Regions from separate parts of the Siminovitchia sediminis genome, predicted to be linked through region 2. Evidence: a T-box and tRNA genes for the amino acid it is inferred to sense, from the RefSeq annotation. Region 2 holds a T-box; the other holds one or more tRNA genes.
What was found. A T-box is a leader RNA that pairs with one kind of tRNA and senses whether it is charged. The one in region 2 lies ahead of leuS (leucine--tRNA ligase), so its partner is inferred to be a tRNA-Leu.

Region 1: it encodes a tRNA-Leu, which carries the amino acid that the T-box ahead of leuS (leucine--tRNA ligase) is inferred to sense. The anticodon was not compared.

The regions. Positions count from the first base shown of each region.
Region 1 is NZ_JBHUEO010000062.1:12,823-27,987, forward strand. It holds gene ACFSCZ_RS15755 (S1C family serine protease) at 1-278, opposite strand, end outside; gene ACFSCZ_RS15760 (DHA2 family efflux MFS transporter permease subunit) at 382-1,875, opposite strand; gene ACFSCZ_RS15765 (TetR/AcrR family transcriptional regulator) at 2,059-2,952, shown strand; gene ACFSCZ_RS15770 (catalase) at 3,372-5,012, shown strand; gene ACFSCZ_RS15775 (hypothetical protein) at 5,057-5,647, opposite strand; gene ACFSCZ_RS15780 (transglycosylase domain-containing protein) at 5,767-8,199, opposite strand; tRNA gene ACFSCZ_RS15785 (tRNA-Leu) at 8,484-8,566, shown strand; gene copZ (copper chaperone CopZ) at 9,191-9,397, opposite strand; gene ACFSCZ_RS15795 (heavy metal translocating P-type ATPase) at 9,427-11,811, opposite strand; gene ACFSCZ_RS15800 (metal-sensing transcriptional repressor) at 11,826-12,128, opposite strand; gene ACFSCZ_RS15805 (catalase) at 12,493-14,562, shown strand; gene ACFSCZ_RS15810 (CynX/NimT family MFS transporter) at 14,766-15,165, opposite strand, start outside.
Region 2 is NZ_JBHUEO010000019.1:46,876-62,040, forward strand. It holds gene ACFSCZ_RS08510 (C39 family peptidase) at 1-651, opposite strand, end outside; gene ACFSCZ_RS08515 (gamma carbonic anhydrase) at 715-1,251, opposite strand; gene ACFSCZ_RS08520 (alpha/beta hydrolase) at 1,458-2,309, shown strand; gene ACFSCZ_RS08525 (tetraprenyl-beta-curcumene synthase family protein) at 2,266-3,375, shown strand; gene mnmM (tRNA 5-(aminomethyl)-2-thiouridylate-methyltransferase MnmM) at 3,615-4,187, opposite strand; gene ACFSCZ_RS08535 (YtzC family protein) at 4,301-4,591, shown strand; T-box leader at 4,729-4,967, shown strand; gene leuS (leucine--tRNA ligase) at 5,019-7,433, shown strand; gene ACFSCZ_RS08545 (rhodanese-like domain-containing protein) at 7,687-8,001, shown strand; gene ACFSCZ_RS08550 (sporulation protein Cse60) at 8,078-8,260, shown strand; gene ACFSCZ_RS08555 (BaiN/RdsA family NAD(P)/FAD-dependent oxidoreductase) at 8,284-9,552, opposite strand; gene ACFSCZ_RS08560 (putative polysaccharide biosynthesis protein) at 9,727-11,343, shown strand; gene ACFSCZ_RS08565 (hypothetical protein) at 11,392-11,709, opposite strand; gene ACFSCZ_RS08570 (pseudouridine synthase) at 11,827-12,561, shown strand; gene ACFSCZ_RS08575 (DeoR family transcriptional regulator) at 12,916-13,137, opposite strand; gene ACFSCZ_RS08580 (ABC transporter ATP-binding protein) at 13,438-14,142, shown strand; gene ACFSCZ_RS08585 (ABC transporter permease) at 14,135-15,165, shown strand, end outside.

The sequences.
Region 1 (15,165 bases), on a different contig from region 2:
ATCTCCGGATCTGCCGAGAGCCTGGCGGATGCAGATAAAAATTCAAAAGTCGGGATAGAGTAAGATTGAATAACAAAGGAAAATGTACTGAAGAGAAAGACAACAGATATGATCCAAAACATCCATTTGGGAAACCTTCGAACCGGTGATTCTTCTTCAAAGGCTTCCTTTTGCATCGATTCCTCTTGGGCTAACCTGACAAGCTCCTGCATTTCCTCATCATTAATCGATTCAAAAAGGTCACTGTCTGCTCTGTCCTTTTTATCATTCAAGTGCATTTCACCACCTGGTAAGGCTTTCTTTTCGATTAATCGTAGCACAGAACAGACAAAAAAATCGAAACTCATTCATTGCAAGAATAAGTTTCGACAGTGATTTCCATTATTTCGTTTGAACCTGTTTTCCATATAACTGGTCCGTTTGAGGAGGGGCCGACCGCTTCATAAACAGTGCCAAAAAGAATGCGGCGGCTGCCAAAAGAGCTGAAATAAAGAATGCAAAATTAATTCCGCTCAACGCAGCCTGCTGCTCCAATGCATTTACCAATTCCTGGTTGTTTAGAGATTCACCGGCGGCTGCAACAGATTTGGCCAGCTCTTCCCCCTTCGTTTCCATTCGGTTATTCATTACTGTCACCAAAACTGCCGTACCAATCGCTCCAGCTATTTGCTGAAGTGTATTGTTCATCGCCGTTCCATGAGGATTGGCTGACATAGGCAGCTGATTTAAGCCATTGGTCATCACCGGCATCATGACAAGCGACATTCCCAGCATCCGGACCGTGTACAGTACCATCAGGTAATAATAGCCGGTTTCCATTGTCAATTGACTGAAGAGGAAAGTTGTTACAGTCATTGTCGCCAGGCCGATGGCAGCCAAGATCCGTCCCCCGTATTTATCAAACAGCCTTCCGGTGACCGGTGACATCGCTGACATTAAGATAGCACCGGGAAGCATTAAAATTCCCGCATGAAAAGGGGATATTCCCCTTACAGTCTGGACATAGATAGGTGTCAGAATCATCCCGGAAAACATGGAACCCGATACAATCACCATAATGACCGATGATAAGGCAAACATCGGATATTTATAAATCCTGAATTCCAGCATTGGATCTTTCATATACAGCTGACGGAAAATGAAGATCACAATGGAAATCACCCCAATGGTGATCGTCCCATATACCTCAGGAACTGCCCATCCCTTATCTCCGGCTGTGCTAAATCCATATAAGATACTTCCAAATCCAATACTTGATAAAATCAGCGACAAAACGTCCACTTGAATATCACGAACAGGCGTAATATTTTTTAATTTAAAGAATGCGACAACAAGAACGATAATGGAAAAAGGAAGGATGATTTCAAATAGAGTCCTCCAGCTATAATGCTCCACAATCCAACCGGACAGCGTCGGACCAATCGCAGGCGCTGCCATAATAACCAGTCCGAACATTCCCATGGCAGTCCCCCTCCGTTCTACCGGAAATGCTGTCAGCATGACGTTCATGAGGAGGGGCATCATCATACCGGCACCAGATGCCTGAATCATCCTTCCTGCAATCAGTACTCCAAAGGAAGGAGCAAAAGCAGCTAGTGCTGTCCCTAACGTAAACAGCGATGTAGCAGTTAAAAACAAATTCCGGTTGGTAAACCTTTGAATAAAAAAGGCACTGGCCGGAATGAGTATCCCGTTGACAAGCATATACCCATTTGTCAGCCATTGAACAATAGCTGGTTTCACATCAAATTCTTCCATAATTGTCGGAAGAGCTACGTTCAGTAAGGTATTATTCAAAAATGCCACAAATGCGCCAAAAAAAAGTATGGCAATCATGCCATAGGGAGGTTTCTTATGTAATTCTTCTATATTCATTCTGCGATCCATCCTTATCCTTTCAAACATATGTCTCCAAACCGTTCAACTATACATTACTATCACATTTTATACTCTGTGTTCAACTTTTTCAACAAAAACATTTTACTTATGGATGAAACATTGATAAATAGGCAAAAAGTAGTTAATATTATATTATACACTCAGTTCAAAGGTGATGAGATGAAGGATCGGAAACAACGGGTTTTACTAGCAGCCCAAAAACTTTTTATTGAAAAAGGCTTTGCCGCTACATCTGTTCAGGATATTTTAAACGAATCCAACATATCGAAAGGGACCTTTTATAATTATTTTTCTTCAAAAAATGAGTGCCTTATTTCGATACTGGCTCATGCCCACGATATAGCTTCTGCCAGGAGACAGGAATTATTAATTGGTAAAGACCCTTCGGATATAGATGTGTTTGTAAAGCAAATTGCCGTTCGGATGGAAGTCAACCGGGAACAACATCTCATCCCTTTATACGAAGCAATCTTTCATTCGGAAGACCCGGAATTAAGTGAGTTTGTTAAAAAACTGCATATTTATGAACTGGCCTGGCTTTCGAAAAGACTGGTTGATATTTACGGCGAAATTGCAGCCCCCTATGCCATGGATGGCGCTATTATGACAGCTGGTATGATGAAACATTATATACATATTTGTATGAATCATTTAAATAAGGATATCAACCGGCATCAGTTGATTTACTTCGTATTAAGGAGAATCGAGGCCATTATGGCTCATATGATGGAAACAAACGATCAACTGATAGGTCAACAGTTTCCGCTCCCTGCTGATTACAATTGGAGCAATCATACATTGACCAAAGAAACATTGATTGAACGCCTCTCCAGTTTTGCAAACTCGGTAACAAACGATTCAAAAGCTGTCGAGTACATTGAATTTCTCGCAGAAGAACTAAAGTCCGAACAGCCTAGATTAGCTCTGCTCGAAACCATTTTATTAGCGTTTGGGGATGTTTTCACCGGTTCTTCAAAAGAAGCTGAGGCAAAGGAGCTGGCGTTTACTATTTATACCTACCTAAAGGAATTAAAAAGCAGCCTCAATAAATGACAGGTAAAACTTCGTTGCCGGTACAGTCGTTTCTGCCTATTCACTTTATGCTCAGCTATAAGTTTGCCGCTTTGCCGTTTGAGACATAGCCCAAAAAAGTAACCTCCGCAGCAGAAGGTTACTTTTTTTGTTTATAGCAAACAAAGATCCCAACGCTTATCATCTGATATTCCGCAAACTATATAATATCCTTCCATGATCACACCAGGCGCTATTTCAATACCTTCCTTGATTCCACTTTTTCTTTGCCGTTATTTTCAAAAAAGTACCCAAAGTTTCAGAGAGACAAACATATGAGATTCCTGGAAGCCCTTGATAACGTTTCGTCTCATTTTCCGAGGGGTATAAACAAAATAATAATTGAATGTTTTTAGGACATACTAATCACGTAAAAAAAACTGTCGTGAGGAGGCTTTACCTTGGCTGAAAACAAAGATCAACAAAATGAGCAGGACATACAGCGCGAAACACTGACTACTAGGCAGGGGCACCCCGTAACGGACAATCAGAACATCCGGACGATTGGAAATCGCGGACCTGCAACGCTTGAGAATTATCATTTCATTGAAAAGATTTCACATTTTGACCGTGAAGAAATACCTGAGCGTGTTGTACATGCCAGGGGAACCGGTGCCTTCGGATATTTTGAGACATACGGAAAAGTGGGAGATGAGCCAGTAGAAAAGTATACGCGGGCAAAAGTGTTTTCTGGAGCCGGGAAGAAAACCCCGGTCATGGTTCGTTTTTCTACAGTAGCAGGAGCGAAAGATTCACCGGAAACCGCACGGGACCCGCGCGGTTTTGCAGTAAAGATGTATACCGAAGACGGAAACTGGGATCTTGTCGGGAATAATTTAAAAATCTTTTTTGTCCGTGATGCAATGAAGTTTCCAGATATGATCCATGCGTTTAAACCTGATCCGGCTTCGAACGTGCCACATCCTCAGCGCATGTTTGATTTCGTGTCCCGTTCACCCGAGGCAACACACATGATTACATTTCTGTTCTCTCCGTGGGGAATCCCTGCTACATACCGGCATATGCAAGGATCCGGTGTCAATACGTATAAATGGGTAAATGACAAAGGTGAAGCTGTACTGGTCAAATATCACTGGGAACCAAAGCAAGGGATTCGTAATCTGACACAGGAAGAAGCAGAAAAGATTCAAGCCAAAAACGTGGGGCATGCGACACAAGATTTATATGAGGCGATTGAACGCGGAGAATACCCGGAATGGGAGCTGTTTGTCCAGATTATGGAGGATGGCTATCATCCTGAACTGGACTTTGATCCGCTTGATAATACAAAACTTTGGCCGGAAGACAAGTTTCCGTGGCTCCCTGTGGGCCGCATGGTTCTAAACCGCAATCCTGTAGATTTCCATGCTGAAATTGAGCAGGCAGCCTTTGGTACCGGGGTGCTTGTCGACGGAATGGACTTTTCTGATGACAAAATGCTGCAGGGCCGGACGTTCTCTTATTCCGATACACAACGCTATCGTGTAGGTCCTAACTACCTGCAATTGCCTGTAAACGCTCCAAAAGTTCCTGTCCGATCGAACCAGCAAAGGGGACAGATGGACTTTCGTACGAGAGAAGAAGTGGAAAAGAATCCCCATATTAACTATGAACCGTCCATGCTCGGAGGGTATAAGGAAACAGGCAAGGATGACCGTTTACCGCACCAGCCTGAATATAACGCAGCTGCTGTGAGCGCACCGATTGACCGTCCAAATAATTACGGACAAGCGGGTGAAACATACCGTGCGTTTGAAGAATGGGAGCGTGAGGAACTGATCAAAAACTTGTCCGATGCGCTTGCGGTATGCGATAAACGTATTCAAGACGCCATGATTGAGCACTTTACCCAAGCTGATGAAGACTATGGGCGCCGGGTGAAGGAAGGCATTGAAATGAAAATGAAAGAGTTAGAAAATATGGAGAAAAATGAAGTTCTAGGCCGAGAAACAGGCCAGACTAAATTTGGCCAAGGCTCCATAGACGCGAACAAAGCAGTGGAAGATGCAGTGAAGAAAAGCCGGGAAACCGACGGTTACTAGTTATACAGCTGTCCAGAGTTCTTTCTGGACAGCTTTTCCCTTTTTTACAGCGATTGTTCACTGTTTCTGTTAACCTGCTGAGTTTTGTGTTTATTCAATACATCTGCAAGGTTCTCTTTCATTTCATCAGTCGTTATCATGCAACTAACGGGAAATCCCCTTGTTTTCAATTTTAACTCATAGCCGTCGTTTACTGCTCTTGAATAACCATAATATTTATGGTTTCGGTCAATGGGAACAAACTCATAGGATTTGATGTCCTTCCACGAAATGAATCTGCTGCCGCACAGCAGGCCATCAGGAATGATTGCAAACATGTTCAATAAATCGTGAGAATAAGTCAGAGGAAGAAAAACAAGCAAATAAAATGACCAATTAAAAGGTTGAACAAACACCCCAGCGATAAACATACCAGCCACGAATATAAGCATTATAACGCTTAGTATAATGCCGGCTTTCTGCTTAGAATATGTTGGAACCTCCACTGGTTTTTCGGGATGCCTCCGAATCATTGCCAACTCTTCAGTACTCGCCGGCAGAATCACTTTCTGTTTCATTTTTATTAAAACTTGAATAAACCTATAAAAGAAATAACCTAAAACACATAAAAATATAAGATCCATCCATAACTTCACAAACCATCCTCCTAACACGCCTATATGGTTACATTGTAAGTGTATTAATAAAAAAAGATAATTGGCAGGAAATAAAAAAAGAACCGGCTACTCTCAGCCAGTTCCTATTTTCCTGAACCTTACCCCTGATTCGGGCTTTCTTTCTGCGGTTGTGATTTCTGCCCTTCATTCCCCTGTTCTTTACGCCCTTCCCCTCCAGTTGCAGGAGGCGGCTCGGGAACTGGAGCTTTGTTATTCCCCTGCCCGCCTTGGTCATTGCCGGGATTTCCGGGCGGTACTTCCTTGTCAGCAGGCGGCTTGGGATCCTTTTGCACGGGACTTTCCTTCGGCGGGTTATTAGGTTTAGGCTGGGGGTTTTCTGGTGTTTGCTGATCCCCTCTATTTCCGTCTGCAGGTTTTTTCTCCGGCGCTTTCTCAGATTTTTTCTCAGAATCTTTCACCGGTTCTTTCACTGGCTCCTGCTTTTCCTCTTCTTCTTTGTCATCCTCCTCGCCTGCCTCTTCATCCTTATCCTTTATGACTGGTTCCTTTTCTTCGGTTTTTTTCGGGTTATCGGAAATCGCCGGCTTTATCGGCTTCGTCCCTTTGACAAACAATTCAACCTGATTCCCGACTGTCACCTTTTCAACGGAGGAAGGCATTTTAAAATCAGGAGTCTCTTTACCTTTTGACATTTCAGACATAACGGCTTTAAATATCAATTTGGCATTATGAGAATCTTTCATTTGTACAAAGCTGTCCTGCGTGATCTCATCATATCCCGTCCATACAGCAGCAGTGTAGCGAGTTGTATATCCGGCAAACCAGGCATCTGTTACTCCATTTCCATGAATATGGTCGGGCAGCTCATTGGTCCCTGTCTTTCCGGCCACTGGAAGGCCAGGGATGTTGGCCATCTCACCGGTTCCTGATCTGACAACGGTTTTGAGCATATCCGTGATCATATAAGCTGTGTAATCACTCATCGCCTGAACAGGTTCAGGCTGAAGGTTTTTCTCCTTCCCGTTCGGATAAACGATTTTTCTTACGGTGTGCGGTTCATGAAACACTCCATTATTTCCAAACGCTGCATAGGCACCAGCCAATTCTAAAGGAGAAACCCCATATTCAAATCCTCCGATGGCGTAGGATGGAAAAACTTCATCCAAGTGTAGACCGAGCGCAGCAGCAAAATGTTGAGCCTCTTTTTCTCCTGCTGCCTGCATTGCTTTAATTGCAGGTATATTATACGACCATTGCAAAGCGGTTCTCATGGAGACATTGCCATGAAATTTATTATTCCAGTTTTTAAAGACCTTTCCGTTCAATTCGATGGGTTCATCTTTAATTTGCTCGTAAGTGGACCACTTCAGCTTTTCAATAACCGGTCCATATGCCATAATCGGCTTGGCTGTCGAGCCAGGCTGGCGCTTAATGTGTGTGGCATAATTAAACCCTCTTTGTACACTCTCTTCTTTCTCACGGCTGCCCCCGATGGCCCGAACTTCACCTGTCTGCGTATCCAGAAGGACAACACCCGCCCGGAATTGATCATCCGGATAGTTAATATATTCGTCTGTTTTCAAAACTTTTTCCGTCAATTTCTGCGCTTTGGGATCAAGCGTCGTATAAATTTTCAACCCTTGTGTGTACAGTGCATCTTCATCAAAACCTTTTTCCTTCAGCTCTTCTATCACCCGATCTGTAAAGCTGTTATATGTATGCTTACGTTTTTTCTCTGTAAGCATTTCCTTTACCGGTATCGATGAAGCTTCTATTCTTTCCTTTTCCGTAATCCAACCATTTTTTTGCATTAATGCCAGAACTGTATTTCTTCGCTTTTCAGCAAGATCCGGATATTCAAACGGGTTGTATCCGCTCGGCCTTTGAGGTAATCCTGCCAGTAAAGCTGCTTCACTGACCGTCAAGTCCTTTACTGATTTTCCAAAGTACACCTCTGCTGCTGTTCCGACACCATAGGCCCCTTCTCCAAAATAAACTTTGTTCAAATACATCTCCAATATTTCTTTTTTGCTGTACTTTCTCTCCAACTTAAGAGCCAGGTATGCTTCCTGCACTTTCCGCTCCATTGTTTTTTCAGGCGTTAAAAAAGAAATTTTGACAAGCTGCTGCGTAATCGTGCTGGCTCCTTCAGCCCCAAAACCTTCTGTGATATTTGCTGCAACAGCGCCTGCTACACGTTTCATATCAATTCCTTGATGTTCCCAAAACCGCGCATCCTCGACAGCAAGGAAGGCATTTTGCACCGTCTTCGGAATGTCTTCCAAAGGTACAATTTTCCGATATTCCTCTCCTGCCACATCCATTACTTTCTTATTATTCATATCATAAATGGTCGAAGACTGCGGAGAGCCAAGAAGTTCCGGGTTTAATTTGGGTGCTGATTTTACATACGACATTGCGGTAAAACCGAATATTCCTGTTAACAAAAGGCCGCAAATCATAAGAAACAAGATTGTACGAATGGCCAGCTTACTTACGATGGTTGTTCTTCTTTGACCATCTTTCTTATTTTTTTGATATTCGCTGCGACTGGGATAACTATCCCCCATGACCACATTCCCCCTAAAATGTCATCATCATGAGAGAACGCAAACCAAACAAGCCTTTTCGCTGTACAGCCAATAACCATGTACCCGGAAAAGCCTGTTTTGCTTCTCATTAAATCCCTATTTTACGTTCTTTTGTTTGAATATTATGTCGTTTCTTCACCTTGGCGTTAGGATATTTTTCAACCTTTTTCGCTCAGTTCATCTGAAAGAATCTATTAAAAAACTTTTAAAAAAATCCTTATATTTTTTTGAGCATTGTGCTATAATAGCGGAGTAAGTTTTTTGCCGTGGTGGCGGAAAGGCAGACGCGCTAGATTCAGGTTCTAGTGTCCGAGAGGGCGTGTGGGTTCGACTCCCACTCACGGCATTCCGATTGCATTTCGGCTTGGCAGAGGGCCAAGTTTGGAAGACCACAAATGTTTGAACACATGATGAAAATAACGGCAAAAAGCAACGTATAATTTTTTATGCGTTGCTTTTTTATATTGAAAATAAGCGAGTGATTCCTTCTGTCACCGCGAATTCATAGAATACTTGTTTACGGTCATGCCGGAATCAAAGATGATATAGAAAAATAGCGGCTCATTAACACACGGATCATCGTATATAAGACTAAAGTTGTTACGTAAACAAGAAACAAAAAATAAAGTGCTTGATGTAAAAATAATAAAGCAGCATTAATCCAACCGGGATTAGGATCATTAGGATGGACCCTTCGGGTGCACAGAACGCCTCGGTCTTGCTCCCAGACAACGGAAAGTCCCATCAGCCAAGCCTGCCAACAGAAGTGCCCTGATGCAGCAGAAAATCGCCTAAATAAGATCAACCCGCAGGCAGAAAATACTAAACGAAAAGCCTCGATTTCTTTTACCCCAATCCCGATAATCCTAAACATATTTTACCATGTTTTTTAAAATAAAACAGTTATTAAGTTTGTTGATGAGAGGCAAAAAAGCTGATTCCCTCATAAGGAGAATCAGCTTTTTTATCATTATGCCACATCGTATCCTTGATCTTCAATGGCTTCTTTCAAAGCATCCACTGTAACTTTTGATTCATCATACGTAACATCTACTTTTCCGGCTTCCAAGTTCACTTCCGCCGCTTTTACGCCATCCAATTTTTTCAATGCTCCCTCTACTGATGCTTTGCAATGTCCGCAAGACATGCCTTGTACATCTAAAGTTTTCCTTTCCATACTTTTTCACCTCCTTATCATCCTTCTTTTTATAATTTCACTCGTTTCAATCGAAGCGAGTTAGAAACAACACTTACTGAACTTAATGCCATAGCTGCTCCGGCAATCCACGGTGCGAGAAATCCTAAAGCTGCAACCGGAATACCGGCTGTATTGTATCCGAATGCCCAGAAAAGATTTTGACGAATATTTCGGATCGTTGCGTGGCTGATATTTATTGCTTTTGGTATGAGGAGCAATTCGCCCCCAAGAATTGTGACATCTGCCGCTTCTATGGCTACTTCGGTTCCTGTTCCAATGGCAATTCCGACATCTGCCGTCACTAATGCCGGTGCATCGTTCACCCCATCCCCCACCATAGCTACTTTCTTGCCTTTTAATTGAAGTTCCTTTACTTTATCTGCTTTTTCTTCAGGAAGGACTTGGGCAATGACCTGATCGATGCCCACTTGTTTCGCAATCGCCTGAGCGGTTCTTTCGTTATCTCCTGTTAACATGACCACATGAATTCCCAATGCTTTCAGCTGTTTAATCGCCTCGGGAGCCGTTTCTTTAATCGAATCTGCCACCGCGACGATTCCGCGATACTGGCCGTCAATGGCAATCAGCATGGCTGTTTTTCCGTTTGTTTCATATTCAACCATCACTTGTTCAGCATCTCCAACATCAATTTGATGGTCTTTCATTAACTTGCGGTTTCCTGCAAGAATCCATCTTTCAGAAATCTTCGCCTCGATCCCATGCCCGGGTACGGCATGGAAGTCTTCAACATCCAAAAAGTCCAACCCTTTTTCTGTTGCGTATGCCACAATGGCTTCTGCCAGCGGATGTTCAGACCCTTTTTCTGCGCTGGCCAATAGCTGTAGGGTTTCTTCATCACCCGAAAAATTCATTACTTCCGGTTTTCCTTTTGTGATGGTTCCTGTTTTATCCAAAATTACAGTATTTACTTCATGAGTACGCTCTAAGTGTTCACCGCCTTTAAATAAAATTCCGCTTTCGGCCGCTTTTCCTGTGCCAACCATGATAGATGTCGGTGTGGCCAGTCCCAGCGCACATGGACAGGCAATCACCAGGACAGCAATGGCTGCAACGAGTGCAGGTTCCATTTGTCCCGGCTGGACAAAGACAATCCAGATGACAAAAGTAAGGATTGCAATACCGATGACAATCGGAACAAAATAGCCTGATATGACGTCAGCCAGCCTTTGGATAGGCGCTTTAGATCCTTGTGCTTCTTCGACTACTTTTATAATGGAAGAAAGAGCGGTATCCTTTCCTACTTTTGTCGCTTCCATTTCAATAGAGCCATTTTTATTGATCGTAGATCCGATGACTTTCTGTCCGCTGCCTTTTTCAATCGGGATGGATTCTCCGGTTAACATAGACTCATCAACAGAGGTTCTTCCCTTTACAACAATACCGTCCACAGGTATTTTTTCACCTGGTTTTACGATTAAACGGTCTCCGGCAACAACTTCTTCCACAGGGACCATCATTTCTTCACCGTTACGGATAACACGGGCTTCTTTCGCTTGTAGACTGAGCAATTCAGATAATGCATTGGTTGTTTGACTTTTAGCCCTGGCTTCCAAATATTTCCCAAACAAAATCAATGTAATCAAGACTGCGCTCGTTTCAAAATATAAATGTGGCATATAGTCCGGATTACCAAGCGTTCGGAAAGCTTCATACAAGCTGTAAAAGTACGCCGCACTGGTTCCCATAGCGACTAACACATCCATATTGGCTCCGCCATTCCGTAAATTCTTATAGGCCCCAACGTAAAACTGCCATCCGATGATAAATTGAACAGGAGTTGCCAAAACAAACTGGAACCACGGATTAATGAAAACACCGGGTAAACTTAGGCCAAATAAATGATCCAGCATGGTAACCAATAGGGGAAATGATAATAAGACTGAAATGATCAGCTTTTTCTTTAGGCGGCCCAGCTCTTTTTCTTTATAAGTTTGTTTTTCTTCAGCTTCTGCTTTTGGCTTTGCGTCATAGCCAATACTTTGAATTTTTCCAATTAAAGCTTTTTCATCCGTTATTGCCGGATTGTATTCTACCAACGCACTTTCCGTCGTCAAGTTAACAGTTGCGAGTTTCACTCCATCTTGCTTGTTCAACACCTTTTCAATCCGGTTGGAGCAGGCTGCACAAGTCATACTAAATACATCAAGCTCGGCCTTTTCAGTCAGAACACCATACCCGATATTCTCTATTTTTTGCGTAATGGCATCCAGGGAGGTTTTGTTAGGATCGTAACGTACCGTTGCTTTTTCTGTCGTTAAGTTAACCTGTGCCTCCACCCCATCCATTTTATTTAACACTTTTTCAACACGATTGGAGCAGGCAGCACATGTCATTCCTGTTACCCCGATGGTTGTATGGATTGTATCGCTCATTGCAGCCTTCCCCCTTACTTTGAAATTTGTTTAAGTACTCTCATTAATTCTTCGATCGTTTCAGTACCTTCGCCCGATTTGACTGCGTCACTTACACAGTGTTTCATATGCCTTTCAGTTACGGTATAACCGACCTGCTTTAAAGCCGATTGAATCGCACTGAGCTGAACTAAAATATCCATACAGTACCGGTCCTCTTCTACCATTTTTTGTATTCCACGGACTTGGCCTTCTATTCGTTTTAAACGATTTATAATCGCCTGCTTTTCGTCTTTCGTTCGAGGTGTACTTGGGTGATCATGTAAAAATTTATCCAAATGTACCACTTCCTTATTTTTTGTACTTTTAATTTACCATACCCCCCTATAGTATACAAATAAAAAGCTTAACCACATAAAAAGAGAGTTCAGTTATAAAAAATACCCCCGGCTTGTATATAGTGATCCGACAAAACGCTGACAGCATTGTACTAACTAAAACAGCACCCCTGTATGAACTCTTTGTTGTCTGTTATCGGGTTGCCGCCCTTTGGTCTCAAGTTTGTGATAACCTTCTGATTTTTTCCCAACCTGCGAGGAAAAAACAGAGAGTTTGCCAGTCCCATTAATCGGGAAGAAGGGAAACGAACCTGGACAGCTGATTTATTTTCTGCAAGATGATTAGAAAGAAAAGGGTGATACGATGGATCAAAGCAACAAGGGTGATAAACCGATGGACAAAAAAGATGAGCAATTGGAAGCGTACAGAAGACAAAATACAGGCCCCGGCAAAAAAATGACAGATGAGAATGGTACAAAGGTACCGGATGATGAGTGGTCGCTTCGTGCAGGAAAACGCGGTCCGTTATTGTTTCAGGATTATCATTTCTATAAAAAGCAGTCACACTTCAACCGGGAACGAATTCCCGAAAAAGTGGTACATGCCCGCGGATTTGGCGTATATGGCGAATTTGAACTTACGGAATCGATGAAAGACTACACGGTCGCCCATTTCCTACAGGAGCCTGGAAGGAAGACACCGGTGTTCGTCCGCTTTTCAAACTTCATCGGAAATCGGGGTTCCAAAGATACTGCGGTTGACATACGGGGTTTTGCAGTAAAGTTTTATACGGAAGAAGGAAACTATGATTCATTGTCGCTGCAATTTCCTGTCTTTATCCTTGCAGATGCCATGAAATTCATGGATGTAACGCATGCGGCAAAACCCGATCCAAAGACGGATGTACCGCAGGCAACTGTGGCACACGACAACTTTTGGGATTACGTTGTAAGTAATCAGGAGTCCGCTCATATGGTCATGTGGCTCATGTCAATGAGAGGCCGTCCCAGAAGCTGGCGTATGATGGAAGGGTATCCAATCAATACATTTCGGCTGATTAATAAGGACGGGAAGTCAACCTTTGTCAGGTTTGTTTGGAAACCCAAACTCGGAGTCCATTCCCTTTTGCTTGATGAAGCAAATATCATTGGCGGATTCGACCCCGATTTTCACCGACGTGATATGATACAGGCTATCCAAAATGGTGCCTATCCAGAATATGAACTTGGTGTACAGCTGATTCCAGTTGAAGACGAAATGAAATATGATTTTGATATTCTGGACGATACTAAACTTTGGCCACAGGAAGAGATTCCGGTCAAAATCATAGGTAAATTGACGTTGAACCGTTTAATGGATAACTTTTTTGCGGAAAATGAGCAATCGGCATTTAATCCGGCCAATCTTGTTCCGGGGATTGAATTTACAAATGACCCTGTCCTTCAAGGCCGTTCATTCGCTTATCGGGATACAGAATTGTACCGTCAGCACTCTGCAAATATAGAGGACATTCCCGTTAACCGGCCGATAACGGAGAGGAATTACAATTATCGCGACAGTTACCAGCGGCATAGGATTGATACCGACCAGGTTCATTACCATAACAACCATACAGCAGAAAACACGCCCATGGAGACGCCTCCTCAGGAAAACGGATACACTCATTATCCGGAAAAATTAGAAGGGCAAGTAACTCGTGAGCGGCCAAGCGACTCTTTCTTTGATTACTTCTCGCAAGCGCGAATATTCTGGAATAGTCTTTCTCCCGCTGAAAAGTTAGACTTAATTGAGTCATTCAGTTTCCATTTGGGAAGTGTCAAAAGCAAAGAAATCCGCCAGAAAAATGTAGAAATGTGGGCGAATGTAGATCAGGAAATGGCTGCAGCCATTTCGGAAAACATCGGTGTTCTACCGCCTCAGAGCAGCCATGTCCAAGAAGAGCGGAGCTATCCCTCACTCAGTCAGCTGAATTCACCGCACAGTGCTGCCACCCAGCGTGTCGCTGTTTTAATCGGAAACGGCTTTAATGAGGATGTGGTGCAGGTTTTGAATACCTTAGTGAAAAATGACAGCTTCGTCGATATCATATCCGAAAAACTCGGTCAGGTTGAGAGCAGCAACGGAACGAAACTTGACGTCACTAAAAGTTTCGTGACCGTCAACCCGGCCCTGTATGATTCCATCTATGTCGTCGGCGGCAAGTCGATAAACCAAGCCAAGTTCGACCATCACATTTCGGACTTTGTACACATGCAATATATGCACCTCAAGCCCATCGGCATTGCTGAAGGGGCAGAAAAATATATGGTAAAACCAATGGACGGCAATCTGGACGGCGTCATCTTTGCTGCAGATGGTGACTTCGAATCTCAATATCTTGAGGCACTTGCCAAAAGGCGGTTCTGGAACAGAACTGAAATAAAGACGATGTAGGGCCAATTTAAATTGTATAGAAACAAGGAGCTAAACAGTCAGCTCCTTGTTTCTTTATTATATAATATAAGCTGGCATAAAAAGCCCTTGTCTGAAACTTCGTAACGGCTGGAATGCCTGTGATACACTCCAATACTTTTTTCACTCATAAGTGAAAATAAAGTAACAGGATATCAGGAAATGAAACACACTGAAGTGAAGCTTTAATTGACACCGACTTGCTCCGCTAAAGGCCGGTGCTCATCATCTAGCAGCCTATTCTTTCCCGCCTCATTGCCAAAAAAGATGATAAAGCAAGACAATACAAGCAAACCGGCCAGAGGGATGGTCCATGCATTTGTGACATCATATAAAGCACCAAATAAGACAGGTCCAAAAGCGGCCAGTAAATAGCCGACTGACTGCGCCATACCGGAAATTTCTGCGGCTTGTTGGCCGCTGGAAGCACGCAAGCTGAAAAACATCATGGAGAGGCTGAATGCAGAACCGGACGCTATGCCGATGAAGATGACAGATATGGGTATGAGAAAATGATGTCCCAAAAACAAGCCTCCGCTTCCTAAGAAAAACAGTACACCCGTGCTAACACTTAGAGCTCTTTGA
Region 2 (15,165 bases):
GCTTGCCGTTTCCCAAACTTCAAAATATGAATCCGGCAGTTCGCGATATTCTGCGTTGATGATCACCCATACAGGCCTTCCGTCAGAAAGCGGAACTTTTAGCTCTTCAAAAGATTCTCCGGTTAAATTGACCATTCTTCCGGATAAATAAGTTTCTCCAAGCTCCATAATGGGGCCATGATAAACACCGAGACCGGGATTATCGAAGTTGTACATATCACCGACAAACCCATGATGAGGGTTGCCGAAGTAGACCTTGCCATCTTTCACAACATATGGAGAAGAATCTTTTTTTACTTTCTCGGCGAGTTCCATTTTGTCAACACTCGTCCCTGCACTTTCCAGCAGCATGGCAAGTGATGTCACTTCACAGCCGCGCGGCAGTTCCGGCAGTTGATGAACGACAGGAAGATCAAGAAGTACTTTGTCCTTAATTTCGATCAGCTGAAATTCACTTGTTCGGTTCACCTCTTGTAAAGCAGAGGCAACCTCATGATCTGAATCAGTACTTGTATTGTATAAAACCATAGTAAAAATGAAAGCAGCCATCCAAAAGGATAATAAAGACTTGAACGAACTGCTTCTATTTCTAAATAAAATGAGGACAAGCACTATCAAAAGGGCAATCCCAATGATCAGCCATGCATTCATAAGATGATCTCCTTTTTTAAAATAAATCTCTTATGGTTAACATCGGCTCGAATGGTAAAAATTTTACTGTTTCAATCGCTTATTTTGTTTTTGCAAATTTTGATAGTATCGGCCTCTTTCGGCATATTCCCTGGAGATACGCTCCATTTCTGAACGATCATGTTCATTGACTTCACGGATTACTTTTGCCGGGCGCCCGAAAGCTACTGTATGAGGCGGAATGATTTTTCCCTGGGGTACAAGGCTGCCGGCACCGATAAAGGCTCCTTCCCCAATTTCGGCATTATCCAAAATAATTGACCCCATTCCAATCAGGGCTTTTTTCCGAATGATGGCACTATGCAGTATGACTTGATGCCCAATGGTCACTTCATCCTCAATAATCAGCGGGTTACCCGGACTTTGATGCAGAACAGAATTATCTTGAATGTTCACCTTCTTTCCGATAATGGTCGGAGCAACATCTCCTCTGATCGTGCAGTTAAACCAAATGCTGGACTGTTCTCCAATCATCACATCGCCTGTAATGGTCGAATAATCTCCAACAAAAACAGAAGAAGGGATTTGTGGAATTTTCCCTTTATAAGAATACACAGACACCCTATACACCCTTTCAGCCAAATCGTTTAAACCTATCATAGCGCTTTCGGCAAGTTGTTGTCACTCCTCATTCGACAGGTGCCTGGCACGCCCCGGAATATGTCGAATGGTTTGAAAATGAAGTTTTTCCGCCTCCAGGCAAGATTTCCAGGGTGAAAAAAGGGTAAAATAAATAGAGAAATGAAATAAGAAGGGGAGTTATAGATATGCGGAGGTGGGAAGCAGCAGGGAAGGCCAAGGGTGTGATGGTCATTGTACACGGGGCCATGGAACACCAGGGCAGATACAAGTGGCTCCGTGAAATGTGGGTTTTAAACGGATATCACGTTGTCATAGGAGACTTGCCCGGTCAGGGGTTGACTACAAGATCTCACAGAGGGCACATTGATTCATTCAAAGAATATGTGGTGGAAGTAAAAAAGTGGCTCCGAGAAGCAGAAGAGTATGGATTGCCCGTTTTCCTCCTGGGACATAGTATGGGCGGCTTGACCGTTATCCGCCTTCTTCAGGAAGAAAATGAAAATATTGCGGGAGTTGTTTTATCCTCTCCCTGCCTTGGGCTCGTCCATTATCCGCCCATGCCCGTCAATGCATTGTCCGTCGGTTTAAATTGGATTGCTCCGGAGCTGAAAGTGGAAAGTCAATTGGATATCCATCTGGCCACGCGTAATGCGGATGAGAAAGACCGGGCTCTGAATGACAGTCTGTACGTGACTAAAGTATCTATCCGCTGGTATCGGGAATTATTGAAAGCGATGAAAGATGCTTTCGCTAACATTTCAAACTTTCCAGATATACCTCTTTTAGTTATGCAGGGCGGGGATGACAAAATTGTCCAGAAAGCCGATGTCCAAAGATGGTTTAATGGGCTGCCTCTATCCGAGAAACTTTATAAGGAATGGCCGGCATGTTATCATGAGATATTCAACGAGCCGGAAAGATACGTAATTTTCGACTATGCCAAAAATTTCACAGACCTGCAGGTTCGGCTGTTAGATCAACTAAAGCAAGGTGATGTTTCTCGTGTTGCCAACCCATCCCCTATCACTCATGAATAAAGTATACAAGGAAGTTCTGCCTGCAGTTCATCAAGAGTTGTCCTATTGGAAAGAAAGGGCATCCGCTATTCCCGATAAAGAGCTCAGGCAGCAGGCCCTTGCAAGTATCCGTGATAAAACCTTTCATTGCGAAGGAGGAGCCATCATGGCTCTCACCGCTTTAGAACATCAAAGAGAAGCCATAACATTCATAGTGGCCTATCAAACGATCAGCGATTATCTAGATAACTTATGCGACCGAAGCACTTCCATGGACCCAAAGGATTTTGCTGCTTTGCACGAATCCATGGCAGATGCCTTGACCCTTGGCGCGCCTGAGCGTGATTATTATCGTTATAGAGAAGAACGGGAGGATGCAGGGTATCTGGCAGAATTAAAAAGAACGTGCCAGGCCGTTTTGGAAAAAGTACCGGACTATGAGGTGATCAAGCCCTTTTTACTTGAGCTTTGCAAGTATTATTGTGATTTGCAAGTACATAAGCACGTATCCATCGAAGAGCGCGAGGAACGTCTCGAAAAATGGTTTAAACAGCATGAACGGATTCTTCCCAAAATGGAGTGGCATGAATTTTCAGCATGCTCCGGCTCCACACTCGGGATATTTTGCCTTGTTTCCTACGGATTCAGAGGTGATATGGAGGAAAAGCATGCAAGGACTATTCGTGAAGGTTATTTTCCTTACATACAGGGGCTTCACATTTTGCTTGATTACTTCATTGATCAGGAAGAGGATCGTGAAGGCGGGGATTTAAATTTCTGCTTTTACTATAAAAATAATGAAGAAATGCTTAACCGTTTCATTCATTTCATGGAAGAGGCTGATCGTCATACAAATAATCTGCCGGACGGGAGGTTTCATCAGCTGATCCACCGAGGGCTGCTCGGTATATATCTTTCCGACCGGAAAGTAATGGAACAGGCCGATGTGAGGGCAATCGCCAAAAAATTGATCAAACGCGGCGGACTCATCAGTTATTTCTTTTATTGGAACGGACGAGCCTACCGGGCATTTCAACGAATGTTTGCCGGATCGGAAAAGTGGGTCTCTGCTCCCGTTAAATCATAATATGTACAGAGGACTCCTTAAACAAATCCTATCTGCCAGAAGTCTGTTTGTTTGCCAGTCATTCATTGGAAACCTGTCATACCATTGGAAAGCGGATAGACTTGTGTAACACCTGGATGTTCTGCGCCTCTAACGTGCCTTCCCGAAGTTCTATATTTCACGCAAGGGGCTTTTGCCAAAAACCCTTGCGTGAAAACCAATCACCAAAAACAGGTGCCTGCTGGGTAGCGGAGTTGGAATTATTTTTTTTCAAATGCCAATAAAAATGGCGGATTATTTTTTTGGTTAATAAAACCATATTGGAGGACATGGACTTTGGATTGGTCCAAATCTTTAGCAAAAGCTAACACGTGATCGCGTTCAAGGGCCCCCTCTTCATGGCCGGGATAGATGACAAGACACAGAACGCCTCCTTTTTCTAACACAGACAACAGTTGAGTGATGGCAGCAATCGTTGTTTCAGGTTGAGTGACAACCGTTTTGTCACCGCCCGGCAAATAGCCGAGATTGAACATGGCTCCACTGATTTTGCCGTGTGTCTCTTGAGGCAGGGACTCCGTGAGAGTTTCATGGCCTCTCTGAAACAAGGTCACCCTGTCAGCAACGCCGTTTTCCTCCAGAAGCGAAGTGGTATTTTGGATGGCCTGCTGCTGGATATCAAAACCAAATACACGGCCGTTTTTCCCGACAAGCTTGGCGAGGAACAAGGTATCGTTTCCGTTGCCGACAGTCCCGTCAATGGCGTTTCCGCCGGGTCTGACTACCCTCTGCATCAGGGAACGGGCATGCGAAAGTACCCCTTCAATGTTCATAACGGTTGACCTCCTTCTTTTTCTACAAGAAATTGTATCATAACTGTACAGAAGAGAGTACAAACTATAAATGGCAGGTGTAACGCCAAGCCATAGGAAAAGGGGAGGATGTTTTGACAACACGGGAGTCCATTGATTCTTTTATCAATAAATGTGAATCGGCCATTTTATATGCCGAGGAGCAGTACGAGCAAGGGAGACGGCAAGAGCACTATCATGACGTGGAATATAGTGATGCTTTGCATGAGCTGGAGTCCATGACCCAACAGATTCAAAAAATGGCCGACAGTGCCAATGCGCAGCAAAGGGAACAGCTTCACCGGGTTCGCCTTAAGGTACAACAGCTTCAAAACAAAATGATTCTTTTGGACCATGACAGACCGATCTACAGCACATGGCACTAAGTTAGATCAGCCTGCAGAGAACAGGAGATGTCTCTGCAGGCTGTTTTGTTTTAAAACAGGCTTAAGACTTTCTGGTTGATATCATCTTGAAAACATGTCTAAAATTGTCTACAATGGGGAATAAAGGACTTATATATACTAACGGTTAAAAAGGACCAGTAATGGTGTCATCCTGTTTTCAGAGAGCCGGCGGATGGTGGGAGCCGGCCGGGACCATCATGAACTCCCCTTTTATTCTGCAGGTGTGAAGGAAGCTTGCCGCTATCGGCAGTATTCTTGTAATGCTTGCCGTTTTCTGCGTTAAAGATCAAGAAGCGAGTGGCCTTTTCACTAATTTGGGTGGTACCGCGGGAGACAACAACCTCTCGTCCCAGGATTTATTTGGGGATGGGGGTTTTTTTAATTGAACAAGTCAGGAGGCATTTTCATGGGTTACAGCCATAAGGAAGTAGAAAAAAAATGGCAGCACTATTGGGAAGAAAATAAAACATTTAAAACGACAGATGATGAACAGAAAGAAAAATTCTATGCGCTGGATATGTTTCCGTATCCGTCGGGAGCCGGGCTTCACGTCGGGCATCCCAAAGGATATACGGCATCCGATATTCTAGCTCGCATGAAACGCATGCAGGGATATAATGTACTTCATCCGATGGGATGGGATGCATTTGGTTTGCCGGCAGAGCAGTACGCTATCGATACCGGAAACGATCCTGCTGAATTTACTGCACATAATATTGAAACGTTCCGCCGCCAAATAAAATCTCTCGGTTTTTCATATGATTGGGACAAGGAGATCAATACAACAGATCCTGAATACTACAAATGGACGCAATGGATCTTTTTAAAATTGTTTGAGCATGGTCTTGCGTACGTTGATGAAGTCCCTGTGAACTGGTGCCCGGCATTGGGAACGGTACTGGCAAATGAGGAAGTCATTGATGGAAAGAGTGAGCGTGGCGGACATCCTGTGGAACGCCGCCCCATGAAACAGTGGATTTTAAGAATAACGAAATATGCAGACCGTCTATTGGAAGACCTGGAAGACCTTGATTGGCCGGAGAGTATCAAGGAAATGCAAAGAAATTGGATCGGCCGTTCTGAGGGTGCGGAAGTTACTTTTGCCATCGATGGGCACCCGGAATCGTTTGATGTCTTTACAACCCGCCCTGACACATTGTTTGGAGCGACGTATGCTGTCCTTGCTCCGGAACATCCATTAGTTGAAAAAATTACTTCTCCTGAACAAAAGTCGGATGTTCAGGCCTATATTGATCAAATCAAGTCAAAAAGCGACCTGGAAAGAACAGACCTTGCGAAAGAGAAGACAGGGGTGTTTACAGGGGCTTATGCCATCAATCCGGTAAATGGTGAAAGGATTCCAATTTGGATTGCGGATTATGTGTTGATGAGTTATGGTTCAGGGGCCATCATGGCAGTTCCTGCACACGATGAGCGCGACTATGAATTTGCGAAAAAGTTTGGCCTAGAAATCAGAGAAGTAGTGGCTGGCGGCAATGTCAATGAAGAAGCCTATACTGGAGACGGCCCTCATGTAAATTCAGGGTTTTTAGATGGGATGAACAAGGATGACGCCATTTCTGCGATGATTGAATGGCTTGAAAAAGAAAGCTGCGGTACGAAGAAGATTACTTACCGGCTCCGTGACTGGCTGTTCAGCCGCCAGCGATATTGGGGAGAGCCGATTCCAATCATTCATTGGGAAGATGGAACGATGTCTGCTGTTCCAGAGGACCAGCTTCCGGTACTATTGCCTGAAACGGATGAGATCAAGCCTTCAGGTACAGGAGAATCTCCACTTGCCAATATTACAGACTGGCTGCACGTGGAAGATCCGGAAACCGGGAGAAAAGGACGCCGTGAAACGAATACAATGCCGCAGTGGGCGGGAAGCTGCTGGTATTACTTACGATTTATTGATCCGCATAACAGAAAAGAGCTCGCAGATAAAAAGTTATTGAAGGAATGGCTGCCGATTGATATTTATATCGGCGGTGCTGAGCATGCCGTACTTCACTTACTCTATGCCCGCTTCTGGCATAAATTTTTATATGATATCGGCGTTGTCCCAACGAAAGAGCCGTTCCAAAAACTGTTTAACCAGGGAATGATTCTTGGGGAAAATCATGAAAAAATGAGTAAGTCCAAAGGAAATGTCGTCAATCCGGATGATATCGTAGAAAGCCATGGGGCAGATACGCTCCGTTTATATGAAATGTTTATGGGGCCGCCTGAAGCTTCAGCTGCATGGTCCACAACAGGCTTGGACGGAGCACGGCGTTTCCTTGATCGAGTCTGGCGCTTGCTTGTTGCCGATGACGGAAACCTGAGCAGTAAAGTCAAAGAGGTGACAGGCGGTGACCTTGAAAAGGTCTATCACCAAACGGTCAAGAAAGTAACAGAAGACTATGAAGCGATGCATTTCAATACGGCCATTTCGCAATTAATGGTCTTTATCAATGAAGCTTATAAAACGGACGTACTTCCTAAGGAATATATGGAAGGATTTGTTAAAATGTTGTCCCCCATTGCTCCTCATATTGCTGAAGAATTATGGGAAAAGCTGGGCCATCATGAAACAATTACGTATGAATCTTGGCCTGTTTACGACGAATCCAAGCTTGTCGCAGACGAGGTGGAAATTGTCGTTCAGGTGAATGGGAAAGTTCGTTCCAAGCTGGTCGTATCCCGTGAAGCCGGTAAAGCAGAATTGGAAGAACTTGCGTTGAAAGATGAAAAAATCCAATCCGTTATTGAAGGAAAAACGGTTCGTAAAGTCATTGCAGTACCAGGAAAACTTGTAAATGTGGTAGCAAACTAAAAGGCTGTACTTTCGGTCGTCATCACAATTGATGACGGCCGTTTTCTATTAGCTGGGACAGTCCTTCACTGCCAATATGGCTTTTTCAAAGAAGTTTGCTGCCTCCGATTGCCTATCCATTAGGTTCGTCGGCAAGTTGAGTCCATACAAGCTGATTGGCGGTAAATGCAAACTTTGGTTCCGCTGCATAATTTCTATGATGATTCAGTAAGCTTTGTTATAATGAGTAAGTAATTTTAATGAAAGGTGATCAATAATGGAGGTTAAAACAATTAAAGCCGATGAGGTCAAGACCAAGCTGGCAAACGGTGAGACACTTTTCTTAATAGATGTACGTGAGAATGAGGAGGTGAGGGAAGGAATGATTCCCGAGGCTGTTCATATTCGTATGGGGGACATTCCTGGGCACCTCGATCAATTCAATAAGGAGACTGAATATATTATTATTTGCAAAGCCGGCGGCCGAAGCCATAGAGTTTGCGAATATCTCACAGCCCATGGATATAAGGCAGTGAACATGGTGGGCGGTATGGACGACTGGAACGGCGAAACCAAGCCGAAACAATAGGAAATGAAAAATTCTCAATTGTATAAAATCTTTTCTGCCCGTCTATACTGTGGTTAAAAACGGAGAGGTGGGTGCCATGCTGCAGGTAAAGCTGTTTGATTGTGAACATGAAAAAGACTTAGAAGAAGAAATCAATCAATTCATCGGCGGGCTGGAACAAAAGCAAGTGGTGGATATAAAATATAACATCGCTGCCCTTCGCGAAGGGACGGACGAACAAATTTACTGTTTCAGCGCTATGGTTATGTATATAAAATAAGGGCTCCAACGCACGGAGCCCTTTTATTTTTCCTGGCTGTACATAGCGCTGTTTACTCCTGCCAGGCGTCCTGTTACAAGTGCCGCTGTAATATTATAACCTCCAGTGTATCCATAAATATCCAGTATTTCTCCGCAAAAATAGAGCCCCGGCATTTTCTTGGAGGCCATCGTTTTTGGTTCGATTTCTTTTATAGAGACACCTCCGCCGGTCACAAAGGCTTTTTCAAGAGGCAGCGTTCCATTTACGGTAAATCTGAATTGTTTGCATACCTGTGTGAAGTTTTTAATTTTCTCGGATGAAACAGTTGTGCATGGAGCCGAGGGGTCCAGGTGGCTTTGTTCCAGCAGGAATAGCAGGTACCGTTCCGGAAGCAGGCCTTTCCAGGCATTTTTGAGCGCCTTTTTGGGCTCGTCCTTTGCCAGCTTGACCAGCTTTTGAAAAAGTTCCTCCTGATTGATGGCCGGAAGTGCATCAAGGTTCATGACCACTTTAGCTAATTCCCATTTTTTCTTGGCCTTAACAACAAATTGGCTGCATCGCAAAACAGCCGGTCCTGAAATACCGAAATGGGTAAAAATCATGTCCATTTGATGGGTAATAAGCGGTTTTCCTTTGGGGTTGAGGACACTTAGTGCAACATCCCTTAAAGAAAGTCCCTGCAGCGTCTTTTCTATAATAAAAGATTCATCAGAAGTAAGCGGGACCTCTGTCGGAAAAAGTTCGGTTACGGTATGGCCGGCTTTTTGCGCCCATGGATAGCCATCCCCTGTCGAACCCGTCTGTGGAACAGATTTTCCGCCGACAGCCACAACGACAGCCCGGCTTTTTATTGTCTCTCCTGTTTTCAGCAGAACGCCTGCAGTTTTTCCATTGTCATAAAGAACATCTTCCACCGAACAATGGATACGGATCTCGACCCCGAGCCTTTTCATATAATCCAATAAGGCATCGACAACGGATTGTGCCCGGTTGGAAACCGGAAACATGCGGCCGTGGTCTTCTTCTTTCAGCTGAATTCCAAGATTTTCGAAAAAGCGGATAATATCTTCGTTATTAAAAATGGAGAAGGGCCCGTACAAAAAGCGGCCGTTGCCAGGGATATGACGGATGATTTCTTCAATAGGCAGCCGGTTGGTTACATTGCATCTTCCTCCGCCGGAAATTGCCAGCTTTCTGCCAAGCTTATCGCCTTTATCGATTAAAAGCACCTGTGCGTGTTGTTCGGCTGCTGCAATAGAGGCCATTAACCCGGAAGGTCCTCCGCCAATTACAATTACATCATATGTCAATATCAATCATCACCTTCATTTTCCATTTCAATCTTTTTATTGTAAATGGCTGATTAACCAAAAGCAAATCACAAGAGGTGTCTCATTGTCAAAACGAGTCGATCACTGTAAACTAGAACAGGGGATAGAATGGATTACTTACATAAATCAAAATAACGGAGAGTCAGATGCTGAATGTCATCTAAATTAATTCGAGGAACTTTTATATTAACGCTGGGCACAATTTTATCCAAAGTGCTTGGCCTTCTCTATGTCATTCCTTTTTATAAAATCATCGGCGGGGCTGATCAGGCTGCGCTTTATACGTTCGGTTATGTGCCTTATACGATCTTTATCAGTATTGCGACGGCGGGTGTCCCGCTTGCTGTATCAAAATATATTGCGAAATATAATGCACTGGAAGAATATGCGGTTGGGCGCAAGTTATTTCGCTCGGGCATTTATGTCATGCTGGGAACAGGGGTTGTTTCCTTTCTCGCTATGTACGGGCTGGCGCCGTGGCTGGCTGAAATTGTATTAAAAGGCGCTGAATCCGAATATTCAACGGAAGATGTAGCAGCGGTCATCAGGGCTGTCAGTTTCGCCTTATTAATTATTCCGGTCATGAGTTTGATGAGGGGATTCTTTCAAGGACACCAGTCTATGGGGCCTTCAGCAGTATCAACGGTTGTAGAACAGCTGGCAAGGATTATCTTTTTGCTGTCAGGAGCTTTTATCGTTTTATATGTATTAAAAGGAAGTATGGTAACCGCCATCAGTGTTGCCACATTTGCGGCCTTTATCGGCGGTTTGTCCAGTTTTGCCGTTCTTTTATGGTATTGGAAGAAACGCAAGCCGGGATTGGATGAGCTTTTGCAGCACGACCGGCGTTCCATGGATGTCTCATTGCCAAATATGTATAAGGAAATCCTTATGTATGCTTTTCCATTTGTTATGGTTGGCATTGCGAATCCCTTGTATCAATTTATTGACCAAATCACGTTCACACGTGCGATGGCAGCAGCCGGAAATGCGTCAGGAGCACTCGATGCTCTTGGAATATTAAATATGACTACACACAAGCTTGTTATTATTCCTGTTTCATTGGCAACTGCTTTCGCCTTGACCATTGTCCCTCTAGTCACAGAATCTTTTGTGAAAAATGACAGAAGACAGATGTTTCGCCAATTGGACCAAACTTTTCAAGTACTGCTCTTTATTACGATGCCGGCGGCCATCGGCTTGTCGCTTTTGGCAGAGCCCATGTACACCATGTTTTATGAATACGACGAGTATGGAGCTCAAGTATTGCGCGCTTACGCACCTGTTGCTATTTTGTTTGCATTATACTCAGTTACCGCTGCTATTCTTCAAGGAATCAATGAGCAGCGATTTACGATGCTGAGCCTTCTAACAGGGCTGCTGGTCAAATTGGCTGTAAATATCCCATTGATCCGATTGTTTGCTGCGGAGGGAGCAGTATACGCCACAGCATTAGGATATGGGACAGCGATTTTCATTAACTTTATAGTCATCAAAAAATTTGCACGCTATCCATTAAAGCTTGTGTACAGAAGGACTATATTAATAGGGATTTTTAATCTGGTGATGGCGGTGCCGGTGTATCTGATATACAAAGGCCTGTTATGGTTCCTGACACCGGAATCTACGATTCAGTCCATACTCATCATCGTCATATGTGCTGGAGCAGGGGCAGTAATCTATGGATATCTTGGTCTGAAATCAGGCCTGGCAGATCGATTGTTTGGTTCCAGAGTTCAAAAAATAAAACAAAGGCTGCGGTTGGAATAAAAGAAAAAAGAGGCTGCCCAAACGGCGCCTCTTTTTCCCCCATGTTACTTATGGAAGGTCATAATATTCTGGACGGGTGAAACCCAATTGCCTTTCGATCCTTGACACTCGCCGGTCCAATCTTTCAAACTGGTTTCTGAGTCGATCCACTTGCCGTTCAAGCTGGTCTATTCTTCTATTAATATTGCCGCCTCCGCCTCCCGGAAAGCCGGGGAATCCAGGAAAGAATTGGCCTTGCTGTCCTGTCTGAGGTTGAAAATCCATTGGCTGCATGCCTGTTGGCTGCATGCCCGTCGGAAACTGCTGCATCCCCGTTGGCATTGGCTGCATTCCTGTACCCATTGGAGGCTGTTGTCTGTAATCCATGATATTTCACTCCATTCTTTTCATTCCTGCATCAATAGCCTATGTAAACACGGAAAAAGCGTATAGACGATCGCCCAATTGGGTATTTTTCCAAAAAATAATCTGGGGGTAAATCCGTTGAGAATTGATAAATTATTGGCCAATATGGGGTACGGAAGCCGTAAAGACGTAAAAAAGCTATTACGAAGCGGAAAAGTCACAGTGAACGGAGAATCGGTCAAGGACGGAAAGTTTCAAGTCGATCCTGTAAAAGATACCGTGCTGGCTCTTGGCGAGGAAGTCCATTATAAGGAATTTGTTTATTTTATCATGAACAAACCGCCTGGATTCATTTCGGCGACAGAAGACATACAAGAACAAACCGTTATTGATCTGCTTGATCCAGAAGATGTTATTTTTCAGCCGTTTCCCGTCGGACGTCTTGATAAAGATACTGAAGGATTGTTGATCTTGACAAATGATGGTCAAACGGCGCATCAGCTGCTTTCACCGCAAAAGGAAGTTCCCAAAACTTATTTTGCTGTCATTAATTCAACCGTAACGGAAGAGGATAGAAAGGTATTCGAAAAGGGAGTCACTCTGAATGATGGCTATCAAACCAAGCCTGCCAATCTGGAGATCATTAAATCTGGGATCTATTCTGATGTTGAGATTACGATTACAGAAGGTAAATTTCATCAAGTTAAGCGTATGTTTGAAGCAGTCGGAAAAAAGGTGCTGTATTTAAAACGCCTCTCCATGGGGCCCATTATGCTGGATGAGACTTTGGAGGCCGGAGAATATCGAGAAATGACCGAAGAAGAAATCCAACAGATCCATTCGTATGTAAGCAGTAAAACAGAACACCGCTAAAGAGGAAAAGCCCTGGAGAAGGCATATCCCTGCTCCGGGGCTTGGCTTATAAAAGTCGGGGGCTTCGAGGCGCCTCCGCTTTTCTAATGGTCTAACGACGCACAGAATGTGCCTTCAGAAGGCAGGGGCTCGAGGTTGCTCCGGTCTACCCGATGAAGGCAAAGAGAATGCCTCCTTTGGTTCGCCCCCCATCCTTGCCGCCCCTGTGCAGCCGTCTTGCGCTTTTCTTATTGTCCAGCTCCGGCGCCTAGCCCCTCGAGGTCATAAGCCAATCACAGCTGAAGGCAAAGAACGCCTTCTTCTGTGCTCGTCTTATGCTTGTCGGGGCTGATCGAGGCGCTTCCGCTTTTCTAACTACGACGTAATTTTCACTTTTTTATCGGTTGTTGTCCACTTCCCGCGACGCGGGCTGCTAATCAGGTCATTGTATTCTAACACATTCAAATCCCTTTGAATGGTGCGAGGTGTACTTCCGAATGCGTCTGCCAATTCCCGTGTGGAAACTGTACCATTTTCCCGGATGTATAAGTATACATCTTTAATTCTGGTAAGCATTCTGTCTGTTGATGGTTTCAAAAAACCACTCCCTCATCTTAAATTTCCTTGGCAGAAGGTGCGGACAGCTATGCCTGTTGCTTTGGATTTGTATAAAGTTGAAGGACAACTCCTTTACATCGTATGGTAGACATCACCGATAGCAAAACTTAATTGTCAGACACTTCTATTTTAACTTATTTATTTGGATAAAGAAAGCTTTATAAGCGGCTTGGAAAGATTTGTCGGTTGCCAGCCAGTATTCCCTCTATAAGAAAAACTGAAACCTTTGCAATGCCTGCCCGTAGGGAATAGTGTTAAGCAGAAAGGAATGAATTCGCTATGTCACTACTCACGGTCGATATAAAGGAAGCCGGCTATAAAAATAAGGAACCTGCCATCTCAAATGTACACTTTGCTTTGGAACAGGCAAGCCTGACTGGAATGATCGGAGCCAATGGAGCAGGAAAAAGTACGACCATTAAAGCAATTTTAGGAGAATTGCCTTTCCTGGAAGGAACGATCGAAATGGAAGAAGGGACAGCCTATTCATATATACCCGAAAGGCCAGTGTATTATGATGAACTGACTTTATGGGAGCATTTTGAGTTTGTTGGAGCAGTTGAACAGCTGGGGGAGGGGCATCTAAACTATGCCCGAGAATTATTGAAAAAGTTCCGTCTTTATGAACGGATGCATGAATTCCCGGGAACGTTCTCCAAAGGAATGCAGCAAAAGGGAATGATCGCACTTGCATTATTTACGGGACCCCGGTTGTTAATCATTGACGAACCATTCATGGGACTGGATCCTTCTTCCACCCGAATGCTGCTTGAATTATTAGATGAAGAAAAGAATAAGGGGACCGGGATTCTCATGTGTACGCATATATTGGATACCGCCCAGCGGATATGCGACTCATTCATCGTCATCGAGCGTGGAACGGTGAAGGCAGCCGGAAACTTGTCAGAGGTACTCACCCAATGCGGCGCCGGCGATGGAAGTTTGTATTCCTGCATTACAACAGAGGATGAGCTCAATGACTAGCCGCCAGCTGCTTTTTCGAAGAATCAGGGAAAACTGGCATTTTCAATACTCTGTACTAAAGTCTGTTGTAGACTGGACCGTTCTAGTTTACCTTGTATTGCCCGCTGTTGGTATTTCTTTCTTTATTTACAGGTCCTGGTGGATAGAGGCGCCAGGCTGGATAGAATCTGTTCCTTTCGGACTGTTTTTTTCGATTTGTTTCTTTTTATTGTGGGGAAGTACCTTCCAAACCTATATCAGAGAAGCCGACAATGTTTTTTTGCGAAAACAAGAGCGGCTTATGCTTCGCATGAAGCAGGGTGGAATAGTCCTATCCTCGATGACAGCTATTCTTTCAGGAGGATTCTTATCAGCACTTATAGCCCCTTTTTGGATGTTGCATTACGGATACACAGGTACCGATCTGGCGCTGTTTCTCAGTCTATGGGTCTCTTTAAAATGGATGATCATGGGGATCAACAGCAGGATGAATGTTCAGCTGAGTGGGTGGAGGAGTTTCATCAGAGGGATTCCTGTTGCTGCTTTTGCTGCATGTATTTGGTGGGGAAGCTATCATGCGTTTCTGTCAGGCAGCTTGATCTCTATGTTTTCCATTGTCTTGTTTAATACACTGGTCTCTATGTTGTTCGTTAGGAAACGATTTACCTCGATACATACTTTTGAGCAGGATCTGTCCATTGATCAAAAGGTAAAATATAAGTATACGGAATTCATTTTCGGGTTATCTATGGACATGGAAAAACTCCCAAAGCCAAAACCGGTTCGCAGGAGTCCCAGACTTTACTCCCGATCCAATCGGATTTTCTCCAGGCGTACCGAAAAAAATGCCTTCTTGGAACTGTTTATTAAAGTCACGGTCCGTGATACTCAATATATCAGGGGCTATTTGCAAATACTGGGTGTTACATCGGCAGCCATTGTTTTTATACCGCCATTCTGGTTAAAGCTAACAATAGTGATCTCGGGGTATTTTTTTCTGATGATCTGGATAGGCATTGTTTGGTATAGGGTGGCGGGCAGCCA